DNA from 2 places in the Sphaerisporangium rubeum genome. Region 1 is predicted to be linked to the other one. Evidence: riboswitches for the same ligand, from Rfam matches in the RefSeq annotation. Region 1 holds a riboswitch; the other holds the start of a gene.

What was found. Region 1 has a riboswitch for S-adenosylmethionine ahead of BJ992_RS31280 (aminotransferase class V-fold PLP-dependent enzyme). Riboswitches for the same ligand answer to the same signal wherever they lie in the genome.
Region 2: another riboswitch for S-adenosylmethionine. It lies ahead of thrC (threonine synthase); the one in region 1 lies ahead of BJ992_RS31280 (aminotransferase class V-fold PLP-dependent enzyme).

What each region holds. Positions count from the first base shown of each region.
Region 1 covers NZ_JACHIU010000001.1:7,351,329-7,367,217, forward strand. The annotation lists gene BJ992_RS31250 (L-aspartate oxidase) at 1-2,457, opposite strand, end outside; gene panC (pantoate--beta-alanine ligase) at 2,583-3,479, opposite strand; gene BJ992_RS31260 (Rossmann-like and DUF2520 domain-containing protein) at 3,470-4,360, opposite strand; gene BJ992_RS31265 (SAM-dependent methyltransferase) at 4,458-5,465, shown strand; gene BJ992_RS34490 (cytochrome P450) at 5,462-6,664, opposite strand; gene BJ992_RS31275 (TerC family protein) at 6,754-7,581, opposite strand; SAM riboswitch class IV at 7,809-7,924, shown strand; gene BJ992_RS31280 (aminotransferase class V-fold PLP-dependent enzyme) at 7,974-9,293, shown strand; gene BJ992_RS31285 (NADH-quinone oxidoreductase subunit D) at 9,311-10,486, shown strand; gene BJ992_RS31290 (DUF3180 family protein) at 10,837-11,292, opposite strand; gene folK (2-amino-4-hydroxy-6-hydroxymethyldihydropteridine diphosphokinase) at 11,495-12,001, opposite strand; gene folB (dihydroneopterin aldolase) at 12,001-12,372, opposite strand; gene BJ992_RS31305 (nuclear transport factor 2 family protein) at 12,521-12,955, opposite strand; gene folP (dihydropteroate synthase) at 12,952-13,809, opposite strand; gene folE (GTP cyclohydrolase I FolE) at 14,113-14,682, opposite strand; gene ftsH (ATP-dependent zinc metalloprotease FtsH) at 14,701-15,889, opposite strand, start outside.
Region 2 covers NZ_JACHIU010000001.1:7,136,042-7,151,930, reverse strand. The annotation lists gene BJ992_RS30365 (DUF3263 domain-containing protein) at 1-184, shown strand, start outside; gene otsB (trehalose-phosphatase) at 350-1,153, shown strand; gene BJ992_RS30355 (alpha,alpha-trehalose-phosphate synthase (UDP-forming)) at 1,206-2,633, opposite strand; gene BJ992_RS30350 (RNA polymerase sigma factor) at 2,798-3,361, shown strand; SAM riboswitch class I at 3,502-3,666, shown strand; gene thrC (threonine synthase) at 3,683-4,978, shown strand; gene BJ992_RS30340 (MoaD/ThiS family protein) at 4,993-5,268, shown strand; gene BJ992_RS30335 (cold-shock protein) at 5,618-5,818, shown strand; gene groL (chaperonin GroEL) at 6,205-7,830, shown strand; gene BJ992_RS30325 (GNAT family N-acetyltransferase) at 7,983-8,429, opposite strand; gene BJ992_RS30320 (HelD family protein) at 8,465-10,615, opposite strand; gene BJ992_RS30315 (hypothetical protein) at 10,783-11,124, shown strand; gene BJ992_RS30310 (DNA repair helicase XPB) at 11,361-13,007, opposite strand; gene BJ992_RS34070 (energy-coupling factor transporter transmembrane component T family protein) at 13,243-13,917, opposite strand; gene BJ992_RS30300 (helicase-associated domain-containing protein) at 13,990-15,889, opposite strand, start outside.

The DNA.
Region 1 (15,889 bases):
CACGGCCAGGGTGAGGCCGCCGCTGGCCTCCAGGCGCGCGCGACCGCCGACCAGGCGCACGGCGCGCGCCAGATCGTCGACGGCGAAGTTGTCCAGCAGGATCTCCTCCGCCCCCTCGGCCAGCAACGGCTCGATCTGGTCGAGCCGGTCGACCTCCACCTCGATCGGCAGGCCGGGAAAGGCCCGCCGGACCGCGCGGAACGCCTCGGCGACCCCACCGGCCGCCACCACGTGATTGTCCTTGATCAAGGCCGCGTCCGAAAGCGACATCCGGTGATTGGCACCACCACCGCAGCGGACCGCGTACTTGGCGAGGGCCCGCAGGCCGGGGATCGTCTTGCGGCTGTCCCTGACCCTGGCCCCCGTGCCCTCGACGGCCCGCACCCAGCGTCCGGTCTCGGTGGCGATGCCGGACAGGTGGGTGAGCAGGTTCAGCACGGTGCGCTCGGCGGTCAGCAGGTCGCGGACCGGGCCGGTCACCGTCATCAGCACGTCGCCCGCGGCCACGCGTTCGCCGTCCTTGGCGCGGGCCTTGACGGTGAGCCGGCCGCCGGAGAGCCTGGCGAAGGCCGCCTCCGCGACCGGCAGGCCGGCCACGACACCGTCCCTGCGCGCGACCACCTCGCCGGTGGCGTTCTGGCCGGGGGGGATGGTGGCGACGGTGGTCACGTCGCCTTCCTGGCCGACGTCCTCGGCGATCGCGGCGTCCACGAGCGAGACGACGGCCGCCGGGTCCAGGCCGGCGTCGAGGAGCTCGGCCTCGACGTGACTCGGCAGAGCGGCGGTGCGGTCCTCGTCGTGGCGGCGGTAGGTCATGGTCAGCCCCTCCTCGGTCAGGCTCAGGTCCAGGTGTCCGAGCCACCAGGTGTCGTCGGGTCCGGGGAAGTCCTCGCGCCAGTGCGAGCCGCGGGTCTCCTCACGGGCCGCCGCGGCGGTGACGAGCGCCGTGGCCACGGTGAGCAGGTTGGTGGTCTCCCATGCCTCCGTGCACGGCTGTACGGCCACCGGCGTCCAGCGCGCGTCGAGCAGGGCCTGGCGTACGTCACGCAGGCTCCGGCCGCCGCGCAGCACCCCGGCACCCGCGCTCATGCGGGCCTGGAGCCGGGGACGGACCCGCGGGTCGGCGAGTCCTGTGGCGCGGCCGTCGTCCACCGGCTCGCCGGGCCGCGGCGGACCGGCCGCGAGGCTTGTGGCGATGCGCTCGGCGAAGACCAGGCCTTCGAGCAGCGAGTTGGACGCGAGCCGGTTCGCGCCGTGCACGCCGGTGCAGGCCACCTCGCCGCAGGCGTACAGCCCGGGGACGGCCGTGCGTCCGTCGAGGCCGGTGCGCACGCCGCCGCTGGCGTAGTGCGCGGCGGGGGCCACGGGAATGGGCTCGCGCACCGGGTCGATGCCGTGTTCCAGGCAGATGGCGTGGATGGTGGGGAAGCGGGTGCGCCACTTCTCCTCACCGAAGTGCCTGGCGTCAAGGTGGACGTGATCGGCGCCGGTCTCCAGCATGCGGCGCATGATCGCCTTGGCCACGACGTCGCGAGGTGCGAGGTCCGCGAGCTCGTGCACGCCGGTCATGAACCGCTCGCCGCCGGCGTCGATCAGCACGGCCCCCTCGCCGCGCACCGCCTCGGAGATCAGCGGCTGCTGGCCGGTGGAGTCCCCGCCGAGCCACAGCACCGTGGGGTGGAACTGCACGAACTCCAGGTCGCTGACGACGGCACCGGCGCGCAGTGCGAGGGCCACGCCGTCCCCGGTGGACACGAGCGGGTTGGTGGTGGCCGCGTACACCTGGCCCATGCCGCCGGTGGCGAGCACGACGGCCGACGCGCGCACGGCGCCGACGCCGTCACGCGCACCCTCACCCATCACGTGCAGGGTGACGCCGCACGCGGCGCCTGCGGCGTCCTTGAGCAGGTCGAGAACGAGCGCGTGCTCGATCACCTCGATGCCAGGAACCCCCGGCCCCGCGGGCTCGGCGGCCCGAACGGCGGCGACGAGCGCGCGCTGCACCTCGGCTCCCGTGGCGTCGCCACCCGCGTGCACGATGCGGTCGCGCCGGTGGCCACCCTCCCTGCCGAGCTGGAGCCCGCCGCCGGGCTCGCGGTCGAACCGCGCGCCGCTGTCGATGAGGCGGCGCAACGCGGCCGGTCCCTCGGTGACCAGCAGGCGTACGGCATCGGCGTCGCACAGCCCCGCACCCGCGGTCAGCGTGTCGCGGATGTGCTCGGCCGCCGAGTCGGCGGGGTCGAGCACGGCGGCGATGCCACCCTGGGCCCAGCGGGTGGATCCGGCCGACAACACGTCCTTGGTGACGACGAGGACACGGGCACGCGGCGCGAGCTGTGCGTACCGCAGGGCCACGGTGAGGCCGGCCACGCCGGAGCCGACGACGACGAGGTCGGCGTGGACGGTCCAGCCGGGTTCGGGGGCGGTGAGCCGCCGGGGGAGGGGCGGGTACGTCATGGGTCGCTCCTAATTTCGTCACTATGACGATAACCGATGGCGCGCATGTTCCCGTCCATGGGGGTGATTTTCGTGATTTCCGCAGGTCAGCGGCACCGAACAGGGTACGCGGCCCGTGGCACCGGTCAGATCAGCGTCAGCACCACGTTGTCGATCAGACGCGTCGTGCCGACCCTGGCGGCGACGGCGAGCACGACCTCGCCGCGGTGGTCATCGGAGACGGGGCTGAACGTCGCCGGATCGGCCAGCACGAGGTAGTCGAGCACCAGAGGCGGATCGGCGGCCACCGCGGCGTCCAGGACGGCCTGGGCCGCGCGCAGGATCTCCTCGGGGGTCTCGCGCTCCGCGCCGGCGCGGAGCGCGGCGGACAGGGCCAGAGCCGTCACGCGGTCGGCCGGGGACAGGTAGCGGTTGCGGCTGGAGAGCGCGAGACCGTCGGGCTCGCGGACCGTCTCGCCGCCGACGACGGTCACCGGGACGTCGAGGTCGGCCACCATGCGCCGGACGAGCGCGAGCTGCTGCGCGTCCTTGCGGCCGAACACCGCGACGTCGGGACGCACCAGGTTGAACAGCTTCAGCACGACGGTGAGCACACCGTCGAAGTGGCCGGGACGGAAGGACCCCTCCACGACCGTCCCCATGGCGCCGGCCGACACGCCGACCTGCCGGTCCGGCAGGTACATCTCGTCCGCGGCGGGTGCGAACACCAGGCTCACCCCCTCGGCCGCGCACACCGCGAGGTCGGCCTCCATCGTGCGCGGGTAGCGGGAGAAGTCCTCGGCCGGGCCGAACTGCAACGGGTTGACGAAGACGCTCACCGCGACGTGATCGGCGTGCTCACGGGCCAGCCGGATCAGCGACCGGTGGCCCTCGTGCAGCGCACCCATCGTCGGCACCAGCGCCAATGTCCCCGGCGCCACACCAGGCCTCGCCACCACGTCAGCACCGGCCGCGCCGGTCACCCCGAGCGCGGCACGGGCCGCGGCCAGCTCGGCTCGGTTCCCTGCGACGATCACGTCCACGGTTTGCCTCCCAGCGCGTCGAGGAGGCGCTCGGCGGCCTCCGGTCTGAGCAGCCCGGCCGCGAGGGCCCGGTCCGCGGTGAGCCTGGCGAGCGCCACGTAGGCGTCGGCGGCCTCCGGGGCGACGGCCATGAGCGCGTCCACGTGCTTGCGTACGGTGCCGGCGTCGCCGCGCACGACCGGGCCGGTGAGGCCGGCGATGCCGAGGCGCAGCGCGTTGTCCAGCGCGGCGCCGAGCAGGGGGCCGAGCACACGGCCCGGGTGCTCCACGCCGATGCCGCGCAGGATCTCCTGCGACTCGGCGATCAGCGTCACCATGTGGTTGGCCGCGTTCGCCAGCGCCGCGTGATAGGTCGCGCGGTCCTGCTCGGCGACCCACACCGGCTCGCCACCCATCTCGATGACCAGGGCCTCGGCGACCGGACGCAGCGGGTCAGGCGCGGTCACGCCGAAGGAGCAGCCGCTGATCCTGCGCAGATCGTCCTCCCGGCCGGTGAAGGTCATCACCGGGTGCAGCGCGAACGGCAGCGCACCCGCGGCGGTGGCGGGGTCGAGCACGCCGAGGCCGTACGCGCCGCTGGTGTGCACGAGCATCTTGCCCCGCAGGTCCACCCCGGCGGCGGCCAGACCGGCGACGAGGCCCGGCAGGACGTCGTCGGGGACGGTGAGGAGCACAAGGTCGGCGCGCGCGATCAGCTCGTCGGGACGTGACATGCCGACCCCGAGCCGCTCCTCCGCGCGGCGGCGGGAGGCGTCGGAGACCCCGGCGGCGGCCACGACCCGGTGGCCGGCCTGCGCGAGCGCCGTGCCGAGCGCGGAACCCACCCGTCCGGCGCCGAGCACACCGACGGCGAGGCGGCCGGGACGCTCGCTGGTCTCCATCACGTTCCGTCCACATCGCTCGACGACAGACCCAGTTGACCAGGGTACGGCGGCGCCTGCCGCGCGCCGCGATCGGGCATTGGTAACGTGCCGTGCCGTGTGGGTGACCTGGCGGGAGGCCATGGAGCGCGCGCTGTACGGCGAGCGTGGGTTCTATCTGAGGGAGCGGCCACGCGGTCACTTCCGCACGTCGGTGAGCGCGTCCGAGGTCTTCGCCGGCGCGGTGCTGCGGCTGCTCGGCGCCGTCGACGCCGCGCTCGGCCGGCCGGCCGCGCTGGACCTCGTGGACGTCGGCTCCGGGGACGGCGCGCTGGTGACGCGGGTGCTGCGGACGGCGGAGCCGTCGCTGGCGGCCCGCCTGCGGGTCACGGCCGTCGACCTCGCTCCGCCGCCGCCGGATGCGGACCCCGCGATCAAGTGGGCCGCCGAGGCGCCGGAGCACGTCACCGGCCTGGTGATCGCCAACGAGTGGCTGGACAACGTGCCGCTCGACGTCGCCGAGCAGGGACCGGACGGCCCGCGACTGGTGCTCGTCGACCCTCGCACCGGTGCGGAACGGCTCGGGGACCGGCCCCAGGAGCGGGACCTCGCATGGCTGGACCGGTGGTGGCCGCTGCCGACGGCCGGTCGGCGCGCGGAGATCGGCCGGCCGAGGGACGAGGCATGGGCCACGGTCGTCGGACGTCTCTCCCGAGGGCTGGCGGTGGCCGTGGATTACGCACACCCTGTGGACGACCGTCCGGAATTCGGCACCCTGACCGGATACCGGGCCGGGGCCGGGGTGGCCCCGGTACCCGACGGATCCTGCGACATCACCGCGCATGTCGCGCTGGACGCCTGCGCCGCCGCCGGGGAACGAGCAGGCGCGGTGTCCACCACCCTGACCACCCAGCGGCACGCGCTGCGCTCGCTCGGGATCACCGGGGCCCGGCCGTCCCTCGGCACGGTGGACGCCGACCCGGCCGCGTACCTGCGCGGACTCACCCGGGCCTCCCGTGAGGCGGAGCTGATCGACCCGGCAGGGCTCGGCGGCTTCGGCTGGCTCGCGCAGGCCACCTGCCGTTCACTGGCCGGGTGGCCCCCCGGAGCCACTCCGGCGTCCTAACCGGTGGACACCATCAGGGACTCAAGACCGCGGATCACGTAGTTCGGCTTCCAGACCGGCTCCTCGACCAGGCGCAACGCGGGGGCCGCCTCCAGCAGCGCGCGGAACGACTCGGCGAGCTCGACGCGGGCCAGTGGAGCGCCGAGACAGAAGTGGATGCCGGCGCCGAAGGAGATGTGCGGATTGTCGGCGCGGGCCACGTCGAAGCGGTCGGGGTCGGGGAAGACCTCGGGGTCGCGGTTCGCCGAGCCGAACAGCAGCGCCACTTCCGCGCCTTTCGGGATGTCCACGCCGCCGATGGTGACGTCCTCGAACACCCAGCGCTCGAACATCTGCAGCGGGGTGTCGAAGCGCATCAGCTCCTCCACGGCCGTGGTCAGCAGCGACGGGTCGGCCCGCAGGCGTGCGAGCTCGCCGGGGTGGCGGAACAGCGACCACCAGCCGTTGCCGGTGACGTTGACGGTCGCCTCGTGGCCGGCGTTGAGCAACAGCACGCAGGTGCCGACGAGCTCGTCCTCGGTGAGCGTGTCACCGCCGTCGGCGACCTGGGCCAGTGCGCTGATCAGGTCGTCCCCGGGGTGCGCGCGGCGCAGTGCGGCCAGTTCGCGCAGGTAGGCGGCGAACTCCGACGCGGCGCGCACCGCCGTGTGCTGCGCATCCAGCGAGGGGTTCAGCTCGTACATGCCGCACATGCCGGCCGACCAGGGACGCAGCAGGTGGCGGTCGGCCTCGGGAACGCCGAGCATCTCGGCGATCACCGTGACCGGCAGCGGCTCGGCGACCTCGGCGATCAGGTCGCCGCCGCCGCGCTCGACGAAACCGTCCACCAGGTCACGAGCGACGCGCCGCACACGGGGACGCAGCTCCTCGACCATGCGCGGCGTGAACGCCTTGGAGACCAGGCGGCGCAGCCTGGTGTGCACCGGCGGCTCGACGTCCAGCATGCCGGCCCTCGTCACCCGCCAGAAGGGCTCCTGGAACTCCGGCTCGGCCGGCCTGCCGAACTCCTCGTGCGTGGCGAGATGCAGGTAGGAACGGCCGAGCCGCCGGTCGCGCAGCGCCGCGTTCACGTCTTTGTGCCGCGCCACGAGCCACTGGCCGGTGGGTTCGAAGTACCGCACCGGCTCGGTGTCCCTGAGTTCCCGGTACACGTCGTACGGATGAGCGACGAACTCCGGATTCCATGGGTCAAAGAGCACAAAGTCATGGTAGATGGATTTTTTCCCCCACCGACCTGGTCGTTCGTGTTCCTGGTCCCTGGAACCCGGAGTACGCCGGAGCGTGGCGCTCAGACGTGCGGAGCGGCCTCCTCACCGGCGGGACGCTCCTTGACGGCCGGCTGCTGCTCGGCGGCCGGCTGCGTCTCGACCGCAGGCTCCTGGTCCGCAGCCGGCTGCTCCTCGGCGTCCGGACGCGACCTGCGCCGTACCCGGATGTTGAGCAGCTCGACGCACAGCGAGAACGCCATGGCGAAGTAGATGTAGCCCTTGGGGATGTGCTGGTCGAAGCCTTCCGCGATCAGCATGACGCCGATCAGCACGAGGAAGGCCAGCGCCAGCATCTTGATGCTCGGGTGGCTCTCCACGAACCGGCTGATCGGCCCGGACGCCACCAGCATCACCGCGACCGCGACGATCACCGCCGCGATCATGACACCGAGCTCGTCCACCATGCCGACCGCAGTGATCACCGAGTCGAGCGAGAACACGATGTCCAGCACCATGATCTGCGCGATCACCGACACGAACGACGCCGCGGCCCGGCCGCCGGCCTTGCCGTGACCGCCTTCCATGCTCTCGCCGATCTCGAACGCGCTCTTCCCCAGCAGGAAGAGCCCGCCGAGTAGCAAGATCAGATCACGTCCGGAGATCTCCTGCCCGACCACCTCGAAGAGCGGATCGGTCAGCCGCACCACCCAGGACAACGCGAACAGCAACGCCAGCCGGCTGATCAGCGCGAGCGCCAGCCCCAGCTTCCGCGCTCGATCCCGCTGCTCGGGAGGCAGCTTCCCCGCGAGGATCGAGATGAAGACGATGTTGTCGATCCCCAGCACGATCTCCAGGGCGACCAAGGTGAGAAACCCGATCCATATCCCCGGATCGGCCACCCAATCCATCTCGCCTCCTCTTGCATCACGACCCGTCCTCCACCGGCGGTGAACGACCCGAACGCGGACATTGAACTGTTGAACGCACAACCCACCCGGAGAGTTCGCCACCGGGCCGCCGAATTTCGGGCCGGCCTTCGACGGGATCCGGACGGCATGCCGGGACACGCCGCGATTCCCCACAAGGCACGTAGGGAGTTGCGAGGAAGGCGGGGTGCCGGGTTATAGTCCCGGTAGGTCATGAGTGCCAGCGCCAAGCCCCGGCTCGCTGGCCGGCAACCCTCGCGCTCGCGGCGGGGTGCCCCGGGTGAGGACCTGGTCCGGCGCGCGGTGCGCCGGTCAAGCGCGGGCTCCGTCGATCGACGCCACGACCGGGGTCCCATGACCCGAGGAGGCCGGCGTTGTCGCTCACCGTTCTCAGTTCCGTCCCCGCCACCCGCCCCGCCACCGGCCGCGCCGTGTCCGGCGAGCCGCACCGCACCCTGCCGGCACCCGGCCTCCCCGAGGTGCTCGGCGCCGACCTGCAGGTGCCGGTCAAAGGCGGACGGCTCCTGAACTACGCCAACCTCGACAACGCGGCCAGCGCGCCGTGCCTCGCCGCGGTGAACGACGCGGTGGCGGCGGCCCTGCCGGCGTACTCCAGCGTGCACCGAGGCGCCGGTTACGCTTCGCAGCTCACCACCGCGCGGTACGAGCAGGCCAGGCACACCGTGCGTTCGTTCGCAGGCGCGCGGCGCGACGACGCGGTGGTGTTCACCCGCAACACCACCGACGCGGCCAACCTGCTGGCGCGATGTCTCCCCGAGGGGACCACGGTGGTGGTGTTCGGCACCGAGCACCACGCGTCCCTGCTGCCGTGGCAGGACGCGGTACGGCTGCCGGCCCCCGAGTTCCCCGGCACGGCGATCCGGGCCGCCGACGACGCGCTCGCCGCGATCGACGGGCCGAAGCTGCTGGTGGTCACGGCCGCGTCCAACGTCACCGGCGAGTTGTGGCCGGTCGCGGCGCTCGCGCACATCGCGCACCGGCACGGCGCGCGGATCTTCGTGGACGCCGCGCAGCTCGTGCCGCACCGGCCGCTCAACATCACCGCGCTCGACATCGACTACGTGGCCTTCTCCGGCCACAAGTTGTACGCACCCTTCGGCGCCGGTGCGCTGATCGGCCGCTCCGACTGGCTGTCGGCCGCCGGGCCGTACCTGCGCGGCGGCGGTGCCTCCGCCGCGGTGACCCTGGACGAGACCGGCGAGGTCGGCACCGAGTGGAGCGCCGACCCCGAGCAGCGTCACGAGGCCGGCACCCCGAACGTCCTCGGCGCGATCGCTCTGGCCGCCGCCTGCGACACGCTCACCGCCACCGGCTGGACCCCGCTGATCAGGCACGAGGAGCGACTGCTCGCACGGCTGCGCGACGGCCTCGCCACGATCAAGGGGGTGCACGAGCTGTCCCTGTGGGGCCCCGGCCATCCCCGCGTCGGCATCGTCGCGTTCGTCGTCGAGGGCTGGACCGCACGCGAGGTCGCCGAGGCGCTGTCCGCCGAGTACGGCATCGGCGTCAGGGACGGCCGGTTCTGCGCGCATCTCCTCGTCGGCCACCTGCTCGGCGACGTGGGGCCGTGCGGCGCGTCGGGGGCCGTACGCGCGTCCATCGGCGCGGGGACCACCGTCGAGCACGTCGAGCGGCTGCTCACCGCGCTGGCAGATCTTGTCACCCGGCGGTGACGTGACAGCATGAGGGTATGACGGAACGTCCCGCAGGAGCCGCTCACCCCACCGAACGCGTCGTGGGCATCGGCGCCGGGGCCAAGGAGCTGGCGACCGAGGACATGATCCTCAACATCGGGCCGCAGCACCCGTCGACGCACGGCGTGCTGCGCCTGCGGCTCACCGTGGACGGCGAACGCATCGCCTCGTGCGAACCGATCATCGGCTACATGCACCGCGGCGCGGAGAAGCTGTTCGAGGTCCGCGACTACCGGCAGATCATCGTGCTGGCCAACCGGCACGACTGGCTGTCGGCGTTCGCCAACGAGCTCGGCGTGGTGCTCGCCGTGGAACGCATGCTCGGCATGGAGGTGCCGGTGCGCGCCGTGTGGGCCCGCATGCTGCTGGCCGAGCTCAACCGCGTGCTCAACCACCTGATGTTCCTCGGCTCCTACCCTCTCGAGCTCGGCGCGATCACCCCGGTGTTCTACGCCTTCCGGGAACGCGAGACGTTGCAGGCCGTCATGGAGGAGATCTCCGGCGGCCGCATGCACTACATGTTCAACCGTGTCGGCGGCCTCAAGGAGGACCTGCCGGAAGGCTGGCTGGACCGCACCTCGGCCGCGGTGGCCGAGGTGCGCCGCCGGCTCCCCGACATCGAGCGCCTGATCCACGGCAACGAGATCTTCCTGGCCCGCACCCGTGGCGTCGGCGTGCTGGACCAGGAAACGATCATGCAGTACGGCGTCAGCGGCCCCATCGCGCGAGCCTCCGGCGTCGATCTCGACCTGCGCCGCGACGAGCCGTACCTGGCCTACGACGAACTCCCCGTGAAGGTCGTCACCCGCTCGGCCGGCGACTGCCACTCACGTTTCGACGTGCTGCTCGAACAGGCCAAGGTGTCCCTGGACCTCGCCGACGCCTGCGTGGCCCGGCTGCGCGAACTCCCCCCCGGCCCCATCAACCAGCGCCTCCCCAAAGTGCTGAAGGTCCCCGAGGGCCACACCTACGCCTGGACCGAGTCGCCGCTCGGCCTGAACGGCTACTACCTGGTGTCCCGAGGCGAGAAGACCCCGTGGCGCCTGAAGCTGCGCAGCGCTTCGTACAACAACGTGCAGGTGTTGCGCGAGATGCTCCCCGGCCACCTGATCGCCGACATGGTGGCCATCCTCGGCTCGATGTTCTTCGTCGTCGGCGACATCGACAAGTGACCCCGGAAAGTTTCCCGCCGGAACGTTTAATCACCGCGCTCCGGTGAAGATGACCGGTGCGTGAAGGGACAGGGTGAAGATCAGGGTGGCTCCAAAGTCGGGGGGCCCGGCAGGCGCCGGGCCCCCCGACTTGTGTCCCGGGGCCGTCCGACGAGAATCCACGAGTCTCCGGACCACCTGCGACACCCCTGGCAGACCTGCGCCTGTCACAGCCGACCCACCGTGAGAAGCACCGCCTCTCAGAGGACCACGCCCTCCCCCTCGACCGGTCACCGCCATCCCCGGCGGTGATCGCAACACGGCGAGGCCCGGTCAGAGACGTCACCTGCCAGGTCGCCGGTGGTGAGCGGTCAGGGACGGCTCTCCTCGTCCGGGGACTTCGGGACGCGGCAGCAGTGCTCCAGGTACAGGGCCGCGCAGATCAGGATCACGCAGGCGATCAAAGATCCGCCGGCCAGGAAGAAGTCACGGCGCGGGGTGTCCTGGTCGAGCAGCGGCAGCACGTACAGCACGAATCCCGCGAAGATGCCGCCGCACACGGCCCCGACGTGCGCGGACGCCTTGGCGAGGGCCGCGAGCCGCGCCACCGCCAGCGGCTCGACCGGCTTGGTACCCGGTTCACGCCGGATGCGGGCCCGCGTCATGTACCCGCTGAAGGCCTCACCGACGGCGAGCAGGAGCACCGTGGGAATGGCGGTCCAGGGGACGGTGGGGAGACTGGAGTAGACCTGCTGCAGCACCACCCACGTAAGCGCCGCGACACCCGCCAGCACCAGAACGAGCACCCCGGGACGACTCGGCGTCACCAGCCCCACCTTTCCTCAAGCCACAACGGCACGCTCAGTGCGTCCCTCTACCTGCCCTCACACCAGACCAACGGGAAACCCACCGTCCCTTTCTCCCACGCCACCCACCGAATTCGGATCATCCGTCTCCGCGTGCTCTCGTACCGGGACGGCTGAGGCTCCTCGGCAGCGGATAACGTCCAAACGTGGCGGGTGGCCGGGATCAGCCCGGAGGTTGCAACGGGAGGTCGGTGCGGAGCCAGATGCCTTTCTGGTCGAGGCCGCTCAGCAGTGCGGCCACGGAGCCCCGGCCGGGGAGGGTGGCTTCGCGGTCGATCTGGGCCCATGGGGCCAGCACGAACGCGCGCTCGTGGGCCAGCGGGTGGGGGAGGGTGAGCTCGGGGTCGTCGGACATGAGTTCACCGACCATGATGACGTCGACGTCCAAGGTGCGCGGGCCCCACGGCTCGTCGCGGACCCTGCCGAAGGCGGTCTCCACACCGAGCGAGCGCTCCAGGATGGCTCGCGGGCCGAGGGTCATCGTCTGGCCGATCACCACGGCGTTGAAGTAGTTGCGTTGATCAGGCGGACCTCCCATCGGCTCGGTCTCGTACACCGGGGACACCGCGACGAACTCCAGGCCAGGCGCGTCGAACAACGCGTCGACCGCGCCTTGCAGGGTCTCGTACCGGTGACCGACGTTACTGCCGAGCGCGAGCACGACCTTCATCACCGCCTCCTCCTCACTGTCACGACCACGTCGTCGAACGGGACGGGGACCGGCGCGGCGGGCTTGTGGACGGCCACCTCGACCTCCTCGACGAGCTCGTCGGCGAGGCAGGCCGCGGCCAGGCGATGGGCCAGCGTCTCGATGAGGTTCACCGGATCGCCCTCGACGATCCGGGTGAGCCGCACCGCCAGCTCACCGTAGTCGACCGTCTTGGCGAGGTCGTCGCTCACCGCCGCGGGCACGGTGTCCAGGTGGAGCGTCACATCCACCACGAACTCCTGCCCGAGCTCCCGCTCGGCCGGCAGGCAGCCATGCCGCCCCCTGGCCCGCAGCCCGGCCAGCCGCACGGTGTCGCTCACCGGCCCGGTCACCAGGACACTCCCGAGCCGGCCACGCCACCGCCGATCCTTGTGCGTGTCACCGGGCCGGCCACCAGATCGGCCCGAGAGCCGGCCACCAGATCGGCCCGAGAGCCGGTTCCTGCGATCCGGTGGGTGGCGGCGCCATGTGCCGGCGGGGTCATTCCTCGGACTCCTCGTCGTCGTCGCCTTGCAGCACCGGTGAGCCGTGGTGGAACCAGAGCTTCCAGCCGGCCGAGGTGCGGACGAAGGTGTTGGTGGCGACGACGCGGCCCGCGGCGAACGTGGCGTCCTCGCTGTCGGCCGCGGTGAGGATGTTCTCCGCGCAGGTGACCACGGCGACGTCACCGAGCACCGTGGTGCGCACGTCGGTCAGCACGAACTGGATGTACGGCGTGTTGGCCATGATCAGGGCCCAGGAGCGGAGCACCTCGCCGCGGCCGGTGAGCATGGGCCAGCCGGGGTGCACGCACATCGCCACCCGGCCCGGCTGGTCCTCGGCCCACAGCTCGGTCATCTTGTCCAGGTCGCCGCTCTCGATCGAGCTGTAGAACTCCTCGTTGAGCTTCTCGACGTCGGCGGACGTGGTGCTCATCGGACCCCCTCACCGGCGCGCCACGCGGCGGCGACCCGCACCGCGTCGGCATTGGCCCGCACCTGGTGGACGCGGACGCACCAGGCGCCGGCGTGCGCTGCCAGCGCGGTCACCGCGAGCGTGGCGTCGTCGCTGCCGCTGAACGGCCTCGGAGCACCGTCGGGCCCGGCCAGCAGCCTGCCGAGGAAGCGTTTTCGGGACGCGCCGACGATCACGGGGTGGCCGAGCTCGTTGAGCTTGCCGATGGCGGCCAGCAGGGACCAGTTGTGCTCGGCGTGCTTGGCGAAGCCCAGGCCGGGGTCGATGATGATCTGGCTCTCCGCGACGCCTTCGGCGAGCACGGAGTCGACCCGTTTGCGTAGCTCCTCGGCCACCTCGGTGACGACGTCGGCGTACACGGCGCGCGACTCCATGTCCTGGCTGTGGCCGCGCCAGTGCATCACGACATACGGCACACCGGCCGCGCCGACCACACGAGGCATCGCGGGGTCGGCGAGACCACCGCTGACGTCGTTGACCAGCGCGGCGCCTGCGGCCACCGCGGCCTCGGCCACCTCGGCCCGCATCGTGTCGACGCTGACCGTCACACCCTCCTGGACGAGCGCGCGGATCACCGGCTCGACACGGCGCAGCTCCTCAGGCAGGGAGACCCGTGCCGCGCCGGGACGGGTGGACTCGCCGCCGACGTCGACGATGTCGGCACCCTGCTCGACCAGTTGGAGCCCATGGCGCACCGCCACCTCGGGGTCGAACCACTCGCCGCCGTCGGAGAAGGAATCGGGGGTGACGTTGACCACACCCATGACAAGGCAACGACCTGCCTCAGGCAACCCAGGGACCGTCCATGTGGTCATGGCGTCCAGCCTAGGCGGTTCCCCCGGCCCCGCCATGCCGTGGGTCCGCCTTGTGGATAACGAATCGACCCCGCGCGCGCCGCCAGGGAGTGCCGGACGGAAGATCGGCCGGACGGCGATCGACAGATCTCGACCCGGCGGTCAAACCGCACCGCGAGCGCCGCCGGCAGGCCGGGCCGGCGAGCAGCCGGGGCCCGGGTCAGCGGCGGCCAAGGATGAGGGAGCCGATCCGTGTCCGTGCAGGCGCGCACATACTCTCGCTGCTCGTCGGTGAGGGAGAGCCCTCGGGGCCCCGGCCCGGGGTCAGCGGCGGCCGAGGATGAGGGCCATGGCCTCGGCGCGGGTCTTCTCGCTGTCGCGGAAGTCGCCGCGTACCGCCGAGGTGATGGTCTTGGCGCCGGGTTTGCGCACGCCGCGCATGGTCATGCACAGGTGCTCGGCCTCGATCACGACGATCACGCCGCGCGGCGCGAGCACGCTCATGAGCGCGTCGGCGATCTGCGACGTCATGCGCTCCTGGACCTGCGGACGGCGCGCGTAGACGTCCACCAGCCTGGCGAGCTTGGACAGGCCGGTGATCTGGCCCTTGTCGTTCGGCACGTAGCCGACGTGCGCGACGCCGTGGAACGGCACCAGATGGTGCTCGCAGGTGGAGAACACCTCGATGTCCTTCACGAGCACCATCTCGTCGTGGTCGGCGTCGAAGACGGTCGTCAGGACGTCCTCAGGAGCCTGGCCGAGCCCGGCGAACTGCTCGGCGTACGCACGGGCCACCCGCGAAGGAGTGTCGAGAAGGCCGTCGCGATCCGGATCCTCACCGATGGCGATGAGGATCTCGCGGACGGCCTTCTCGATCCGCTCGGAGTCGACCATGAGCGGTTCGGTCACTCGTCAGACCTCGTCCTGCGGCGTGGGACGGTCGTTGCCGCCGAGCAGCCCCGGCTGGATGGGAGTGGCCGCCTGGATGGCGCTCTTGCCGTTCCCCGCCATCTCGCGCGGGGTCAGGATCGGCGGCCGGTCGGACGGCAGCCGCTTGCCGTACCCGGAGTACGAAGGACGCTTCTCCTTCACGACGACCGGCTCGAAGATCTGGAGCACCTGCTCGCGGGACAGCGTCTCCTTGTCCATGAGCTCCAGCACGAGGTTGTCGAGCACGTCGCGGTACTGGACGAGGATCTCCCAGGCCTGGTCGTGACCGGCCTCGATGAGCCGGCGAACCTCCTCGTCGATCGTGGAGGCGATCTTCTCGGAGTAGTCGCGCTCGTGGCCCATGTCGCGGCCGAGGAAGACCTCGCTGTTACCCGAGCCGAACTTGCGCGCACCGAGGTGCTCGCTCATGCCGTACTCGGTCACCATGCGGCGAGCGATCGACGTGGCCTTCTCGATGTCGTTGGCCGCGCCGGTGGTGGGCTCGTGGAACACCAGCTCCTCGGCGGTGCGTCCGCCGAGCAGCATGGCGAGCTGGTCGAGCATCTCGGAGCGGGTGGCGAGGAACTTGTCCTCCATGGGGAGGGTCATCGTGTAGCCGAGCGCGCGGCCACGGGACAAGATGGTGATCTTGTGTACCGGGTCGGAGTTGGGCAGCGCGTGCGCGACCAGCGCGTGGCCGCCCTCGTGGTACGCGATGATCTTCTTTTCCTGGTCGGACATGACGCGGCTGCGGCGCTCGGGACCGGCCATCACGCGGTCGATGGACTCCTCGAGCAGAGCCATCGTGATGAGCTTCTGGTCCTGCCTGGCCGTGAGCAGCGCCGCCTCGTTGATGACGTTGGCGAGGTCCGCGCCGGTGAAGCCGGGGGTGCGGCGCGCGATGACGTCGAGGTCGACGTCCTGAGCGAAGGGCTTGCCGCGCGCGTGCACCCGCAGGATGCCCTTGCGGCCCTCGAGGTCGGGCCGGTCGATGACGACCTGGCGGTCGAAGCGGCCCGGACGCAGCAGCGCGGGGTCGAGGATGTCGGGCCGGTTGGTGGCCGCGATCAGGATGACGCCGCCCTTGACGTCGAAACCGTCCATCTCGACCAGAAGCTGGTTGAGGGTCTGCTCGCGCTCGTCGTGGCCGCCGCCGAGCCCGGCCCCGCGG
Region 2 (15,889 bases), 220 kb from region 1:
CAAGGAGCAGGCGATCCGCGAGAGGTTCGATATCTCGGCCACCCGCTACTACCAGTTGCTCGGCCAGTTGATCACCCGGCCGGAGGCCATGGCGTTCGACCCGATGACGGTGAAGCGGCTCCAGCGCCTGCGCGACGCGCGCCGCCGCGAGCGCGCGGCCCGCCGGTTCGGCATGCGTCCGTAGCCGGGGCCGTCCGGTCCCCCGTGCTTGAGGACCCGTGCTTGAGGACCCGTGCTTGAGTAACCGTCCCTGAGGAGACGTACGGCCGTGGCATGCGGCCGTGGTGCGAAGGGTAGAGCTGATCGAGTGAATCCTCATGGTTTGCCGGACATCCCCGGTTTCGCCGCCATGACCGCGGACCCCGCGGGTGCGGTCATCGGTGTGGACTTCGACGGCACGCTGTCCCCCATCGTCCCCGACCCCGCCGACGCGCGCGTCGACCCCCGCGCCGCGGCGGCGCTGGCCCGCCTCGGTGCCCTGGTCGGCGCGGTGGTCGTCGTCACCGGCCGTCCCGCGGCCACCGCGGTCGCGTACGGCGAGGTGGCCGGCGGGCCGGGTCTCGCCGACGTGCCGGGTCTCGTGGTGCTCGGCCAGTACGGCCTTGAGCGCTGGCAGGACGGCCAGGTCACCTCGCCGCCACCGCCGCCAGGCGTGGTCCGGGTGCGCGCCGAGCTGCCGGCCCTCATCGAGTCGCTCGGCCTGCCGATCACCAGGGACGGCGACTCCGGCGTCGGCATCGAGGACAAGGGCCGCGCGCTCGCCGTGCACACCCGCAGGGCCGCCGACCCCGAGGGTGCGCTGCGCCTGCTGCGCGAGCCGCTCGCCGAGCTCGCCGACGAGACCGGTCTCGCCGTCGAGCCGGGACGGCTGGTCATCGAGATCCGGCCCACCGGCATGGACAAGGGCCGCGCGCTCGGCGCGTTCCTCGACGAGCGCGGGGCCCGCTCGGTGCTTTTCGCGGGGGACGACCTCGGCGACCTCGCGGCCTTCGAGGCCGTGCGCGCCTCGGGGCTGCCAGGTGTGACGGTGTGCAGCGCGTCGGCCGAGGTGACCGAGCTCGCCGGCCGCGCCGACGTGGTGGTGGAGGGCCCCGCCGGGGTGGCGGAACTGCTGTCGGCCCTCGCCTCGGCCATCGAGCACCGCGCGCGGTAGGCCGCGACCGCCGGGTCCGGTGCTCCGGCGCCGGACGGGCCGCGCCTGCGGGTCAGTGCTCCAGCGCGGTGAGCTGGTCGGCGAACCAGCGGCTCGGAGGCAGTGCCGTGGCGGCGGCGCGCAGGCGCGCGCCGCGCTTGGCGCGCTCCTCCTCGGGGAGCAGCAGGGCCTCGTGCAGCGCGTCGGCCGTGCCGGACACGTCGTAGGGGTTGACGACCAGCGCGTCCGCGCCGAGCTCGGCGGCGGCGCCGGCCTCCCTCGACAGTACGAGCGCGCAGTGCGGCGACAGGATGGGGCCCTCCTTGGCGACGAGGTTCATGCCGTCCCTGATGGGGTTGACCAGCAGCACGTCGGCCATGCGGTACGCGGCGAGCGAGCGCGCGTAGTCGTCGTCCACGTTGAGTATCAGCGGGTCCCAGTCCTCGCTGCCGAACTCGTCCTCGATCTCGGTGGCGCACCGCTGCACGGCCGCCGTGTACTCGCGGTACTCCGGCAGGTCGTGCCGCGACGGGTAGGCGAAGGCGAGATGCACCACTTTGCCGTGCCACTCGGGATGGTCGGCCAGGAACTGCCGGTAGGCGTACAGGCCGCGCACGATGTTCTTGGACAGCTCGGTGCGGTCGATGCGCACGATGAGCCGGCGGTCACCGACCCGCTCGCGCAGCGCGTGCATGTGCGACTCGACGTCCGGTTCGAGCGCTCGGGCCCACAGCGCGTCGCCGTCCACCCCGAGCGCATGCACCCCCACGCGGGTGGTGCGGCCGTCGTACGTCACGGTGCGCGCCGCGCGGTCGACGTGCGCGCCGAGCAGCTCCTCGCAGCAGTCCATGAAGGACGCGGCCCAGCGACCCGCGAGGAACCCCGCGCGGTCGGCGGCCAGGATGCCGGACAGCAACTCGGCGGCGATGTCGTCGGGAAGCAGCGAGAAGTACTCCGGCGGGGCCCACGGGGTGTGGGAGAAGTGGCCGATGCGCAGGTCGGGCCGCTCGACGCGCAGCATCGCGGGGGCGAGGGTCAGATGGTAGTCCTGGATCATCACGCGGGCCCCGTGCGCGGCCTCCTCGGCGAGCGCCAGCGCGAACGCGGCGTTGTAGTCGCGGTAGGACTCCCACTCGCGGCGGAACCGCATGTCGAAGTGCGGGGAGTTCGGGATGTCGTACAGCAGGTGGTTGACGAACCACAGCGTCGAGTTGGCCACCGCGTTGTAGGCACGGTGGAAGGTCGCCGGCGGGATGTCGAGCATGCGCACCGCACCGGTGTCGTACCCCGCCTGGTCCAGGCGGCCGCTCGGCGCCAGACGCACGGCGCTGCGGTCGCCGTCGCTCAGTGCCGCGCACACCCACAGCAGGTCGGAGGTCCTGGCGACCTCCTGCAGCCCCGAGACCATGCCGCCACCGCCGCGGCGCATGGTGAGTGTGCCGTCGTCCGCGAGAATGAACGACACGGGACCCCGGTTCGAAGCCAGTAGGACTGTGTTCATGCGAGCATCACCATTCCTCGTCCGCCGTGCGGCGGTCGTCCCCTCGCCGTTCCTCTCCGCTGCGCTGCGCGCGTGGTCACCGGGTCAATAAAATTTACGCCTTCAATAAGATGGATGGGTGGCCAGGCGGGGACAACGCTCGGGTTGCCGGGAGGGGCTCAGGCATGGTGCTTGACGAGACGACCGAAGAGCTGGCTCGTGCCGCGGCCCAAGGCGACCACCGTGCGCTCGGTGAGCTTCTGCGCCGTGTCGAGCCTGAGGTCATGCGCCACTGTTCACGGTTCCTGCCTTTCCGCCAGGACGCCGAAGAGGCTTGCCAGGATACGTTGCTCGCGGTGGCGCGCAACATCGCGCGCTTCGAGGGCCGAGCGCGTTTCTCCACCTGGCTGCACATCGTGACGGCCAACTGCGCGCGCACCACCTACCGCGGGCTGAAGCGCCGCGCGGCCGAGCAGTCGTCGGAGGAGCTGCCGCAGATGAGGGCCGATCCGCGGCGGGTCAGCGTCATCGCCGGGTCCCGGCTGGACCTGCTGGACGCGATGGAGGCGCTGGAGGCGGACAAACCGGATCTGGCCCAGGCGTTGGTGTTGCGTGACTTCTGCCAGCTCGACTACAACGAGGTCGCCGAGCAGCTCGGCATCCCGCTCGGAACGGCCAAATCACGCATCCACCAGGCGAGGAAGTACATTCAGGCGGCGCTCGGCGACGCCTACGGCGGCCCCGCCTGACGACCCCGGCACCACCCCGGCGTGACCCCTCCGGTGCGTCTCGTTGATTGAGACGCCTGGTCAGGGGCATGGACGTCCGAGGTACAGTGCTAGTGGCGCTCGTCCGGCCCTGCCGCCGGACAGGCCGACAACTTCATATGTGCTCATCCAGAGGGGTGGAGGGACCGGCCCTGCGAAGCCCCGGCAACCCTCCCGGCTGTGGTCATCCGCGTCTGCCGAACGACGCGTGTCCGACCCGTAGAGACCAGCCGGGACAGGTGCCAATTCCGGCCTGCGGCCACGGTGGCCGCAGGTGCAGATGAGGAGAAAGGCCTCTTCTTCATGGTGCTCGCGACCGCTGAGACAACGACCACCCTCGACTTCGGACCCGCCGTGGCGCTCTCGTGCCGCGAATGCGGCACCCGGTACCCACTCGGCCCGAGCTTCGCCTGTATCGAGTGTTTCGGGCCACTCGAAGTGGCCTACACCTGGACTTCCCCCGGCGACGGCCCCGCGGCCACGGTGACGCGGCGCCAGATCGAGGCGGGGCCGGCGAACATCTGGCGGTACCGTTCGCTGCTGCCGGTGCCGTCCGACGTCCTGACCAAGCGCAACCTCGCCCCCGGGTGGACCAAGCTCGTCAAGGCCGACAACCTCGCGCGCGAACTCGGCCTGCGCAGCCTGCACGTCAAGGACGACTCGGGTAACCCCACCCACTCGTTCAAGGACCGGGTCGTGGCGATCGCCCTTGAGGCGGCGCGCACCTTCGGGTTCCACACCCTGTCCTGTTCCTCCACCGGCAACCTCGCCGGCGCGGTCACCGCCGCGGCGGCGCGGGCCGGGCTCGACGCCTGCGTGTTCATCCCGGCGGACCTGGAGGAGGCCAAGATCGTCATGGCCTCGGTGTACGGCGGCAGGCTGGTCGGCATCGAAGGCACCTACGACGACGTCAACCGCTTCTGTTCCGAGCTGATCGGCGACCCGCTCGGCGAGAAGTGGGGTTTCGTCAACGTCAACCTGCGGCCGTTCTACGGCGAGGGTTCCAAGACACTGGCCTTCGAGATAGCCGAGCAGCTCGGCTGGCGCATCCCGGACCAGATCGTCATCCCCATCGCCTCGGGGTCGCAGCTCACCAAGGTCGACAAGGGCTTCCGGGAGCTGATCAAGCTCGGTCTCGTCGAGGACAAGCCGTACAAGATCTTCGGTGCGCAGGCCGAGGGCTGCTCGCCGGTCGCGGCGGCGTTCAAGGCCGGCCACGACATCGTGCGGCCGGTCAAGCCCGACACGATCGCCAAGTCGCTCGCCATCGGCAACCCCGCCGACGGGCCGTACGTGCTCGACATCGCGCGCCGCACCGGGGGAGCGGTCGAGGACGTCACCGACGCCGAGATCGTGGACGCCATCCGGCTGCTCGCGCGCACCGAGGGCATTTTCGCCGAGACGGCAGGCGGCGTGACCGTCGGCGTGCTGCGCAAGCTCGCCGAGAACGGCGTGCTCGACCCGGACGCCGAGACCGTGGTGCTCAACACCGGCGACGGCCTGAAGACCCTGGACGCGGTCTCCGCGCACGCCAGGCCGACCGCCGTCATCCGGCCGTCTCTCAACGCATTCCGCACGGCTGTCGCGGACAACTCCTGAAAGGTCATGGGTAAATGAGCGTTTCTGTGCGGATTCCGACGATTCTCCGTACCTACACCGATGGCGCGTCGGAGGTGAACGGTGAAGGGGCGACCCTTCGTGAGGTGTTGCAGAAGCTGGACGCCGACTTCCCCGGAATCGGAGCTCGTATTCTGGACGAAACGGGCAAGATCCGTCGTTTTGTCAACGTGTATGTCGGAGAAGAGGATGTCCGTTTCGCGGACGGTCTGGACACTGTGACGCCGGACGGCGTGCAGATCTCGGTTATCCCCGCTGTGGCCGGAGGCTGACTCTCCGCGACCTCTCCCCGCCCGTGCACCTTGGGAGGTGCACGGGCGTTCGCGTGTCTTGGGCCCCCCATCAGGCTCACTATCATAAAAGAAGTCGATACGGGCCGACCTCCCTCCAGGCGTGTAGTGCAATTGTCAACCAACTAAAGTCCGGCAAAAAAGAGTCGCGTCCAGCCGACAGCGAACGTCAAGACGCATTCTGCGGATTGACTCTGTTGCGCCAACCCTCGTCACAGGTATGGTCGATAACGATCGACGCAGCCGAGAGTTCGCATGTACTCGGCTCCGAAGGTCACGGACCCCGCGGAGGAGTGGGCGAGGTCCGGAGCCCAGCAAGAGGAGTCGGAAAGTGGCGCAGGGCACCGTCAAATGGTTTAACGCGGACAAGGGCTACGGCTTCATCGCGGTAGACGGTGGTAAGGACGTTTTTGTCCACTACTCAGCGATCCTGGCCGAGGGATACCGGTCGCTCGAACAGGGCCAGCGAGTGGAGTTCGAGATCACACAGGGTCAGAAGGGCCCGCAGGCGGAGTCGGTGCGCACGGTGTGACGCCCCGGCCGGCAGCGTCCGGCCGCCGATGAGGCCCTCTGGCTGCCGCCGGCGGGCATGGGGGTTCGGCCCGCCTGACGACGCGGGCCGAACCTTCCGTCATGTCACCCTCATCCCTCGTGTCCTCCATGGACCCATGCCCAATATTCGGCATACGGCCGGGGAAATCCGCGCGCGGCCCAGGTCATAGGGGTTGCCGCTTGCACTCGGCAGGGTAGAGTGCTAAACAGTTCGTTGGCACTCTCACGTCGGGAGTGACAACCTGGATCGAGGCGATGGGGCTTGCCGATCCACGGCGACAGGTGTCGTGGTGGCGCGGGTCTACGCCGTCGCGGGCGTCGGCTCGATCCGCTGCACGCCACCCTGTATCTGGGAGGTCTAGCCGTATGGCAGCCAAGATGATCGCGTTCAATGAGGACGCCAGGCGCGGTCTTGAGCGTGGCATGAATCAGCTCGCTGACGCCGTGAAGGTGACTTTGGGTCCCAAGGGCCGCAACGTCGTGCTGGAGAAGAAGTGGGGTGCTCCCACGATCACCAACGACGGTGTGTCGATCGCCAAGGAGATCGAGCTGGAGGATCCTTGGGAGAAGATCGGCGCGGAGCTGGTCAAGGAGGTCGCCAAGAAGACCGATGACGTGGCCGGTGACGGCACCACGACGGCGACGGTGCTGGCGCAGGCGCTGGTTCGTGAGGGTCTGCGCAATGTCGCGGCGGGTGCGAACCCGATGGCGTTGAAGAAGGGCATCGAGGCGGCGGTCGAGCGGGTCAGCGAGGAGCTGTCCAAGATCGCCAAGGATGTCGAGACCAAGGAGCAGATCGCGTCGACGGCGTCGATCTCGGCCGGTGACACGCAGATCGGCGAGATGATCGCCGAGGCGATGGACAAGGTCGGCAAGGAAGGCGTCATCACCGTCGAGGAGAGCAACGCCTTCGGCCTGGAGCTCGAGCTCACCGAGGGCATGCGCTTCGACAAGGGCTACATCTCCGGCTATTTCGTCACCGACTCCGAGCGCATGGAGGCCGTCCTCGACGACCCCTACATCCTCGTCGTCAACTCCAAGATCTCCGCCAACAAGGACCTGCTGCCGCTGCTCGACAAGGTCGTGCAGTCCGGCAAGCCGCTGGTGATCATCGCCGAGGACGTCGAGGGCGAGGCCCTGGCCACCCTGGTCGTCAACAAGATCCGCGGCCTGTTCAAGTCCGTGGCCGTGAAGGCCCCGGGTTTCGGTGACCGCCGCAAGGCCATGCTGGCGGACATCGCGACCCTGACCGGTGGTCAGGTGATCAGCGAGGATGTGGGTCTGAAGCTGGAGACCGCGTCGCTCGATCTGCTGGGCCGGGCTCGTCAGGTCATCGTGACCAAGGACGAGACGACCATCGTCGACGGCGCCGGCGACCCCGAGCAGATCGCCGGCCGGGTGAACCAGATCCGCGCCGAGATCGAGAACACCGATTCCGACTACGACCGTGAGAAGCTGCAGGAGCGGCTGGCCAAGCTGGCCGGCGGCGTCGCGGTGATCAAGGCCGGTGCGGCGACCGAGGTCGAGCTCAAAGAGCGCAAGCACCGCATCGAGGACGCCGTGCGCAACGCCAAGGCCGCCGTCGAGGAGGGCATCGTCCCCGGTGGCGGTGTCGCGCTGATCCAGGCCGGCGCCAAGGCGTTCGACAAGCTGGAGCTGTTCAACGACGAGGCCACCGGCGCCGCCATCGTGCGCAAGGCCCTGGAGGAACCGCTCAAGCAGATCGCCGTCAACGCCGGCCTCGAAGGCGGCGTGGTCGTCGAGCGCGTCCGCAACCTGGAGCAGGGTGTCGGCCTCAACGCCGCCACCGGCGACTACGTCAACATGCTGGAGTCCGGCATCATCGACCCCGCCAAGGTCACCCGCTCGGCCCTGCAGAACGCCGCCTCCATCGCGGCCCTGTTCCTCACCACCGAGGCCGTCATCGCCGAGAAGCCCGAGAAGACCCCCGCCGCCCCCGCCATGCCCGGCGGCGGCGACATGGACTTCTGAGCCGCACGGCACCTGGGCTCCCTGAGTCCGCAGCACGCGAAAGGGCCATCCCCGGCATCACCGGGGGTGGCCCTTCGGCGTTCCGCGGCGACGCCGTCCGGTGACGGTGCGGAGCCCGTCCAGGCCGGTTTCGCGCGGCACGATGTCAACGATCAGCCGGTCTGGTGGCCGCCGGTCAGGGGTTTGACCCAGCGGGAGGCGTGGTTCTGCTGCCGATAGCCGAGCGCGGTCCACGCCTGGTGTGCGAGGACGTTCTCGTTGATGACCATGGCGTCGGAACGCAGGCCGCCGAGCTCGGCGAAGCGCTCCTCGGCGGCGGCGAGCAACGTGCGTGCGACGCCGCGGCGGCGGGCCTCCGGGTCGACCGCGAGGCGGTACAGGTGGCAGCGCCACCCGTCCCAGCCCGCGATCAACGTGCCGACCATGCGGCCGTCCAGCTCGGCGATCACCAGCGCCTCGGGGTCTCGTGCGATCAGCCGCCTGACACCGTCGGCGGTGTCGTGCCGATCGGTGTTCTCCCCCGCGACCAGCCAGAAACGCAGCACCGCCTCGACGTCGCCTTCCACGGCGGGACGCAGCACGAGATTCGATTCGCTCATGTCGTAGAACGTAGCAAGAGCCGCGATCGGGACGATCAGCCCAACAGGCCCGGCAGGGGCCGGGTGTGCAGCAGAGTGAGGGTGGTCACCGCGCGGGTGAGCACCACGTACAGCCGCGCGAGGCCGCGCAGTTCGGCGTCGGCGATGTCGGCCGGTTCGAGCACGACGACGTGGTCGTATTCGAGGCCCTTGGCGAGTGAGGCCGGGATCACGCACACCCGGTGCGCCGGCGTGCCGTCGGGGGTGAGCACGTCGTGCTCCACCTGCGCGGTGGTGAGCGCGGCGGAGGCGGCGGGGGCCGCGGCGTCGGCGGTGATGACGCCGACCGAGCCCTCGTGGCCGAGCACGCCGCGCACGGCGGCGGCGAGGTCGGTGAGGACGTCGGCGGACGGCCGCACGGTCAGCGAACCGGCGCCGGGCCGCAGCGAACGGGGTGCGGCGAGATCGGGAGCGATGGACGGCAGCAGGCGCGCGGCGAAGTCGAGGACCTCGCGCGGCACGCGGAAGCCGAGAGTCAGCTCGGTGACCACGCCTTCGGTGCCGAGGTGGGTGAGGACGTCGGTCCACGAGCGGGCCGACCACGGTGTGGTGCCCTGTGCGAGGTCGCCGAGCACGGTGGCCGAGCCGGTGCGGCAACGGCGGCCGAGCGCGCGCAGCTGCATCGCGGAGAGGTCCTGCGCCTCGTCCACCACGAGGTGGCCGATGGTCGGGGTGCGCTCGATGAGGTCGGCCAGTTCGTCGAGCAGCGCGCCGTCGGCGGCGGACCACTTGGCGGACTTCCAGGAACGTGGCGGCTTGCGCCACAGCAGCGTCTGCCGTTCCTCGGCGGTGAGGTCGTTCTTGGCGGCGGCGGTGAGGAACGCCTCGTCGGAGAGCAGGCGGAACAGCACCTGCGCGGGGACGAGCTTCGGCCAGACCTGGTCGAGGAGTCGCTTGACCGGCGCGGAGCGCGCGACCGCGTCCTGCACCCGGTCGTCGGGGGACTCGCCGCGCTGTTCCATGCGCACCAGCACGGTGTGCGCGAGCCGCTGCGCGAGCGCGGCGCGGCCGGGGCCGTACCGGGTGGTGCCGCGCAGCGAGGCGACGATCTCGCGTACCTCGTGGTCGGCGACCCGGAAGCGGCTGGCACCCCGGGTGATGAGCAGGCCGTCCTCGGGTTTGTTGATGTGCAGCCACAACGCGCGGCGCAGCACCGGCGCCATGCGCGCGTCACCCTTGACGGCGGCGACGGCGGGGTCCTCGGGGGCCGCGTGGCCGCCGAGCATGCCGGTCACGGTGGTCTGGTCGACCTTCACCTCGCCGAGCGCGGGGAGCACCGAGGAGATGTACGACAGGAACGCGCCGTTCGGGCCGACGATCGTGACACCGGACCTGGCGAGCTTCTCGCGGTGGGTGAACAGCAGGTACGCGGCCCGGTGCAGGCCGACGGCGGTCTTGCCGGTGCCTGGGGCTCCCTGCACGCACACCGTGCGGCCGAGGTCCTCGCGGACGATCTCGTCCTGGTCGGGCTGGATGGTGGCGACGATGTCGCGCATGGGCCCGGTGCGCGGCCGTTCGATCTCCTCGGTGAGGATCCTTGACTGCTCGATCGGCGCACCCTCGTCCAGCGGCTCGTCCTCGAACGCCGTCAGCTCCCCCCCGCGGAAGCCGAACCGGCGGCGCAGCCGCACCCCCATCGGGTCGGCCGGCCTCGCCTGGTAGAAGGCGCGGGAGATCGGCGCGCGCCAGTCGATCACCAGGGGCCTGCTGCGGTCGTCGTGCACGTGGCGGCGGCCGACGTGGACGGTGCCGGGGAGGTCGTCGGCGGCGAACCGGTCGAGCCGGCCGAAGAACAGCGGCGTGTCGGCGTGGTCGGCGAGCGCCGCCACCCGCTGGTCGAGCAGGTTCTGCAGAACCTGCTGCGACACCCAGTCTCCCGCGGCGTCGGCGGACAGCGACTGCGCGTGCTCACGCATGGCCCGCAGAGCGGCCCGGGAGGCGGCGAGGTGCCGGCGTTCGCCGTCGAGCACGGCCACGGGATCGCCGGTGTCGCCGAGCGTGTCCCGGTCGCCGGTGTCGCCGGTGCTGTCGAGCGTGTCCCGGTCGCCGGTGTCGCCGGTGCTGTCGAGCGTGGACCGGTCACCGGCGTCGCTTCGGTGTGCGGTCTGGTCGTCGGGTATGTCGGGGGCCAGTCGATGTCCCGGCATGCTGAAGTGCTCCTTGGGAGGGGTGGATTCGACGGATGCGCGAACCCACCAGCCTACGCGCCGCTGGTCGCACCGGCATCTGAATATCGGCCGGGTCCACCTGCGGCCGGTCGATCCAGTGCTTTTCTGGAGTTTGCCCGCTCTTGGCTTTTGGGTACGCCGTGGAGGTGACGACGCGCACCGAGAAGATGACGGTCTCGCCGGTCATCCCCGCCATGGCCAACCTGGTGCTCGGCGGGCTGTGGACGCTCTCGGTCCTCGCCGGCTGGGGGCTGTCGGCGTTCTGCGGCCGGACGGAGTCGCCGCAGTCGTGCGTGGACCGCCTCGTGGTGGTCTCCACGCTGTCCGGGCTGTTCGCTTTCCTCGCGGCGACCTGCACGGTCATCGGCTTGCTGCCGCCGCTAATGCGTAGATATCCAGAAAAGTCGTTCGTGCTGATGATGGTCGCGACCGCTTCTTGGCTTTTGGCGTTGGGTGTGCTTTACGTCGGCGGGTTAGTCGGTCGGTGATGTCACCGACACGGTCCGTTAGTACATACCAAAATCCCCAAAAAGCGGGACAAACCTTGTGATTTGGTTAGATCATGGGGTATGTCGCAGTTGGCGTGCGTGGCAGCCAATACGCGAGGGGGTGACGCGGTTGAACAGGGCCTACGGTATTTCCTGGACCTGAATGCCCGCCGCCCGAGGGGGGAATTCCACGGGCGGTGTCCGGGGGGAGCCGGCGACGTGCCGCGCAGCGAGCATCATTCGCTGGCGAGCACGTCGTCCGCGTCGATGATTTCGTAGGCATAACCCTGTTCGGCCAGGAACCGCTGCCGGTGCGCCGCGAAATCCTGGTCGATGGTGTCCCGGCTGACCACGCTGTAGAACCGCGCGCCGCCGCCGTCCGCCTTCGGCCGCAGCACCCGGCCGAGGCGCTGCGCCTCCTCCTGGCGCGACCCGAACGTCCCCGACACCTGGATCGCCACCGACGCCTCCGGCAGGTCGATGGAGAAGTTCGCGACCTTCGACACCACCAGGACCTGGATCTCCTTGTCGCGGAACGCCTGGTACAGCCGTTCCCGCTCCTTGATCCGCGTCTCTCCCTTGATCACCGGCGCGTTCAGGTGGTCGGCGAGCTCGTCGAGCTGGTCGATGTACTGGCCGATCACCAGCACCTGCTCACCGGCGTGCCGCCGCACCAGGTGCTCGGTGACCCGCGTCTTGGACGGCGTCGTGGCGCAGAAGCGGTACCGCTCCTCGGCCTCGGCCATCGCGTACGCCAGCCGCTCGTCGTCGGTCAGCGTCACCCGCACCTCGACACAGTCGGCCGGCGCGATCCACCCCTGGTTCTCCATCTCCTTCCACGGCGCGTCGTACCGCTTCGGGCCGATCAGCGAGAACACGTCACCCTCGCGGCCGTCCTCACGCACCAGCGTCGCGGTCAGGCCGACGCGGCGCCTCGCCTGCAGGTCGGCCGTCATGCGGAAGATCGGCGCCGGCAGCAGATGGACCTCGTCGTAGATGACCAGGCCCCAGTCGCGCGCGTCGAACAGCTCCAGGTGGCGGTAGGTGCCCTGCCGCTTGGTCGTCATCACCTGGTAGGTGGCGATGGTGACCGGCCTGATCTCCTTCTTGTTCCCGGTGTACTCCCCGATCTCGTCCTCGGTCAGCGACGTGCGGCGCAGCAACTCCTGCTTCCACTGGTGCGCCGACACCGTGTTGGTCACCAGGATGAGTGTGGTGGCCTGCGCGTGCGCCATCGCCGCCGCGCCGACGATCGTCTTCCCCGCGCCGCACGGCAGCACCACGACCCCCGAGCCGCCGTGCCAGAACGCGTCCGCCGCCTCGCGCTGGTAGGGACGCAGATCCCATGTGTCCTCGTTGAGCGCGATCCGGTGCTTCTCGCCGTCGACGTACCCCGCGAGGTCCTCGGCCGGCCAGCCGATCTTCAGCAACGCCTGCTTGATGTTGCCGCGTTCACTCGGATGCACCACCACCGAGTCCTCACCGATGCGCTCCCCGAGCATCGGCTGGATCTTCCTGGCCCGCAGCACCTCCGCGAGCACCGCCTTGTCCGTACTGGTCAGCACCAGCCCGTGATGCCCGGTGTTCTCCAGCCGCAGCCGTCCGTACCGCGACATCGTCTCGGCCACATCCACCAGCAACGCGTGCGGCACCGGATACCGGCTGAACGAGATCAGCGCATCCACCACCTGCTCCGCGTCATGCCCCGCCGCCCGAGCGTTCCACAACGCCAGCGGCGTCACCCGATAGGTGTGCACATGCTCAGGAGCCCGCTCCAACTCCGCGAACGGCGCGATCGCCTTCCGGCAGTCGTCCGCCCTCGCATGCCCGACCTCCAGCAACAAGGTCTTGTCAGACTGCACGATCAACGGCCCATCAGACACGGTCCCTCTCCTCCCCGGCGCCGCCGAAGGACCGCAACCCGGCCCACCCGCTATCCAACAAGACTAGAAGCCGGTTCAGTCCCGTTTGCCGATCCCTTGACCGACACCCGCCGCACACGCGTTACTCGGGTTCCGACGCCGTGTCTTCCGCTCGACGACCACTCCCCGTACCCCGGGGGTGCCGGAATCGGCGGCGGGACGGTGTGCGGTGAGGCCGGCGCCGTCGTGCGGTGGGTCAGCTGGAGAGGCCGTCGGGGGTGAAGGCGCCGTTGACGCCGAGGAAGACGATCAGCGCGATGCCGACGATCAGCAGGACCACGTTGATCCCGATGGCGATCCAGCACCACTTGAGCAGGGAGCGCGCACGGTGGGGCTCGGTCTCGGCCTTGCCGAGTGCTATGCCGGAGAGGATGGCGCCGGCGATGCCGCCGAGGGAGACGTAGCAGCTCAGGGCCAGGATGATGCTGATGACGAGTGCGACGATGGCGTGCGTGCGGGGGCCCTGGTCGCCGTACTTCGGCGGGCCGTACGGCTGCTGGTAGCCATATCCGGGCTGGCCGTACGCGGCGTACTGCGGGTCGTAGGACTGGCCGTAGCCGGGCTGGCCGTAGTCAGGGGCCGACGCGTATCCGGGCTGGCCGTACCCAGGCTGACCGTAACCCTGCTGCTCGTGAGGCTGTCCATAGCCCGGCTGACCGTATCCCTGCTGGTCGTATCCCTGTTGACCGTAAGCGGGCTGGTCCTGAGGCTGGCCGTACCCCTGCTGGCCGTACCCATGCTGGCCGTAGCCACCCTGGTCCTGGGGCTGGCCGTACGAGGGCTGACCACCGTGGTTGCCGTACTGGCCGCCGTAGGGGTCCTGGGGGGTCTGGGGCTGCCAGCCGTGGTGCTCCGGGGTGCCGCTGCTCACGTTCTTCTCATTTCCTGGCCGGTCCGAGCGGATCTACAAATACCACGACCACATGCGGGCAAGAGGGAGGATTCAGGTTACGTCCGCCACACCCGTTATGCGATGAAGCGCGAACCGATGGACGGCGGCACGGGTCTCGTCGTACGCCGTGAGGTACCCACCCTCCATGCGCGCCGGCTCCAGGATGCGGCTCGTCGCCTGCCCCTGCGCGTCGAGGTACCCGATCCACACCCGTGATCCCTGCCGGATGGCGTCCTGCAGCGCGGTGATCGTGCTCGAAGACGGCGACCGCGGCACCTGTCCGTCAGGCTCTGGCACCGGCCGCCGTCTGGCCCGGTGCGCCTCGTCCCCGGCGCGGATGGCGCGTACGGCCGCCGACACCACGTCGGCGTCGGGGCCGAGCGCGCCGGGTGCGACCCGCGCGGCAGGCGGCCGTTCGGTGCGCTTGGCGTCGGCCCTGGTCACCAGCACGTCACCCTCGGACGACTCGGCCACCGGCGCGTAGCCGAGCGCGCGCAGCGTGTCCACGACGGCCGTGCGGGAGCTGCGCGAGGCCACCACGGTCGGCGCGAGCCGCCGCAGCCGCAGCGGCGCCGCGCGCCGGTCGGCCATGACCTCGTCGAGGATCGCCGGGTCGTCGCACCGCACGTACGCGCCGGCCGTGCCGACCCGCACCCGGCCGTGCCGCCTGGCGACGTCCGTCACGAGGTACCGCAGCGGCTGCGGCACCGGCGTCGTCGAGTGCTTCTCCAGCATGGACAGCAACTCGTCCGCGCTGGACCCGGCGTCCAGGGCCCGGCGGATCGACCCCTCGGCGAACCGGTAGACCGTCGCGCCGCCTTTGGACTCGATGTCGGCGGCGAGCGCCAGCCACCGGCCGAGGTCACTGGTGAGCGGGCCGGGTGCCACGGCCGTCAGGTCGGCCTGCAGCACCACGTGGTCGACCGGTTCAGGCAGCAGCGGCGCGAGCAGAGTGGCGGCGTCGCCGCCGGGCTCCCCCGGCAGCAGCGCGCGGCCGAACACCGACAGCGCGCCGAGACCGGTGACACCGAGCTGCTCGGCCTCGCGCAGGGTGAACCCCACGAGCTGGTCGCGGTACGCGGCGCGGCGGCGCGGCTGCTCGTACGCCAGCCGCTCGTGCACCGACGCCGACGACGGCGCGAGCCCGGCCGGCGCGCAGGCCAGCACCCGCAGGGTGCGCAGACGCACCTCGGCCGCCACGGGCCGGCGCAGCTCGGGGTGCAGCACGTTGAGCAGGCGGTCGCGGTCGTCCCGCTCGCCGACCAGGCCGGGGACGCGTTCGCCGGTCAGCCAGGACGAGGCCAGCACCTCCCAGCGGTCCTCGGTGGCCCGCACCCGCCACATGTCGTAGGCGGTCGTCGGGGTCCACTCGCCGTCGGCCTGGCCGCTCGCGGCGATCAGCCCGGCGCCGGCTGCGACCTCGATGACCAGTGCGGCCGTCCACTCGGGCAGGTCGAGCGACTGGGCCGTGCGCTTGAGGTCGCGCACCGACAGGCCGCCGGTGCGCAGCACCCCCGGCGGCTCGACCCCCCACTGCTCGCAGAGGTCCTCCACGGTGCGGGTGAAGGTGAACGCCTGGCCGGCGGCGGTACGGCCGGCGAGCTGCCGGTCGCGCTCGGTGCCGGTCAGCGGCGGAGGCCAGGGGCTGAGGTCGCGGTGCACCCGGCCGCCGCGCAGCACCAGGCCGACCTCGCGGGGAAGCGCCACGCTGTCGTCGCCGGTGGCGCCGAGCAGGCCGCGGGCCAGGAGCTGCTCGATGGGGGACTGCGCGGTGGCGAGGGTCACCTCGCGCCGAGCGTTCGGCACCCGGCCGGTGGCCGGTCCCCAGGTCAGTTCCTCCAGTGCGGCACGCGCCTGCGGGCCGACGTCGGCGAGCAGCCGTTCCACGACTCCGCCTTCGGCGAGTGCGAGCGCGAGCCGTTCCACCACCCCGGTGTCCCCGTCCGGGGTG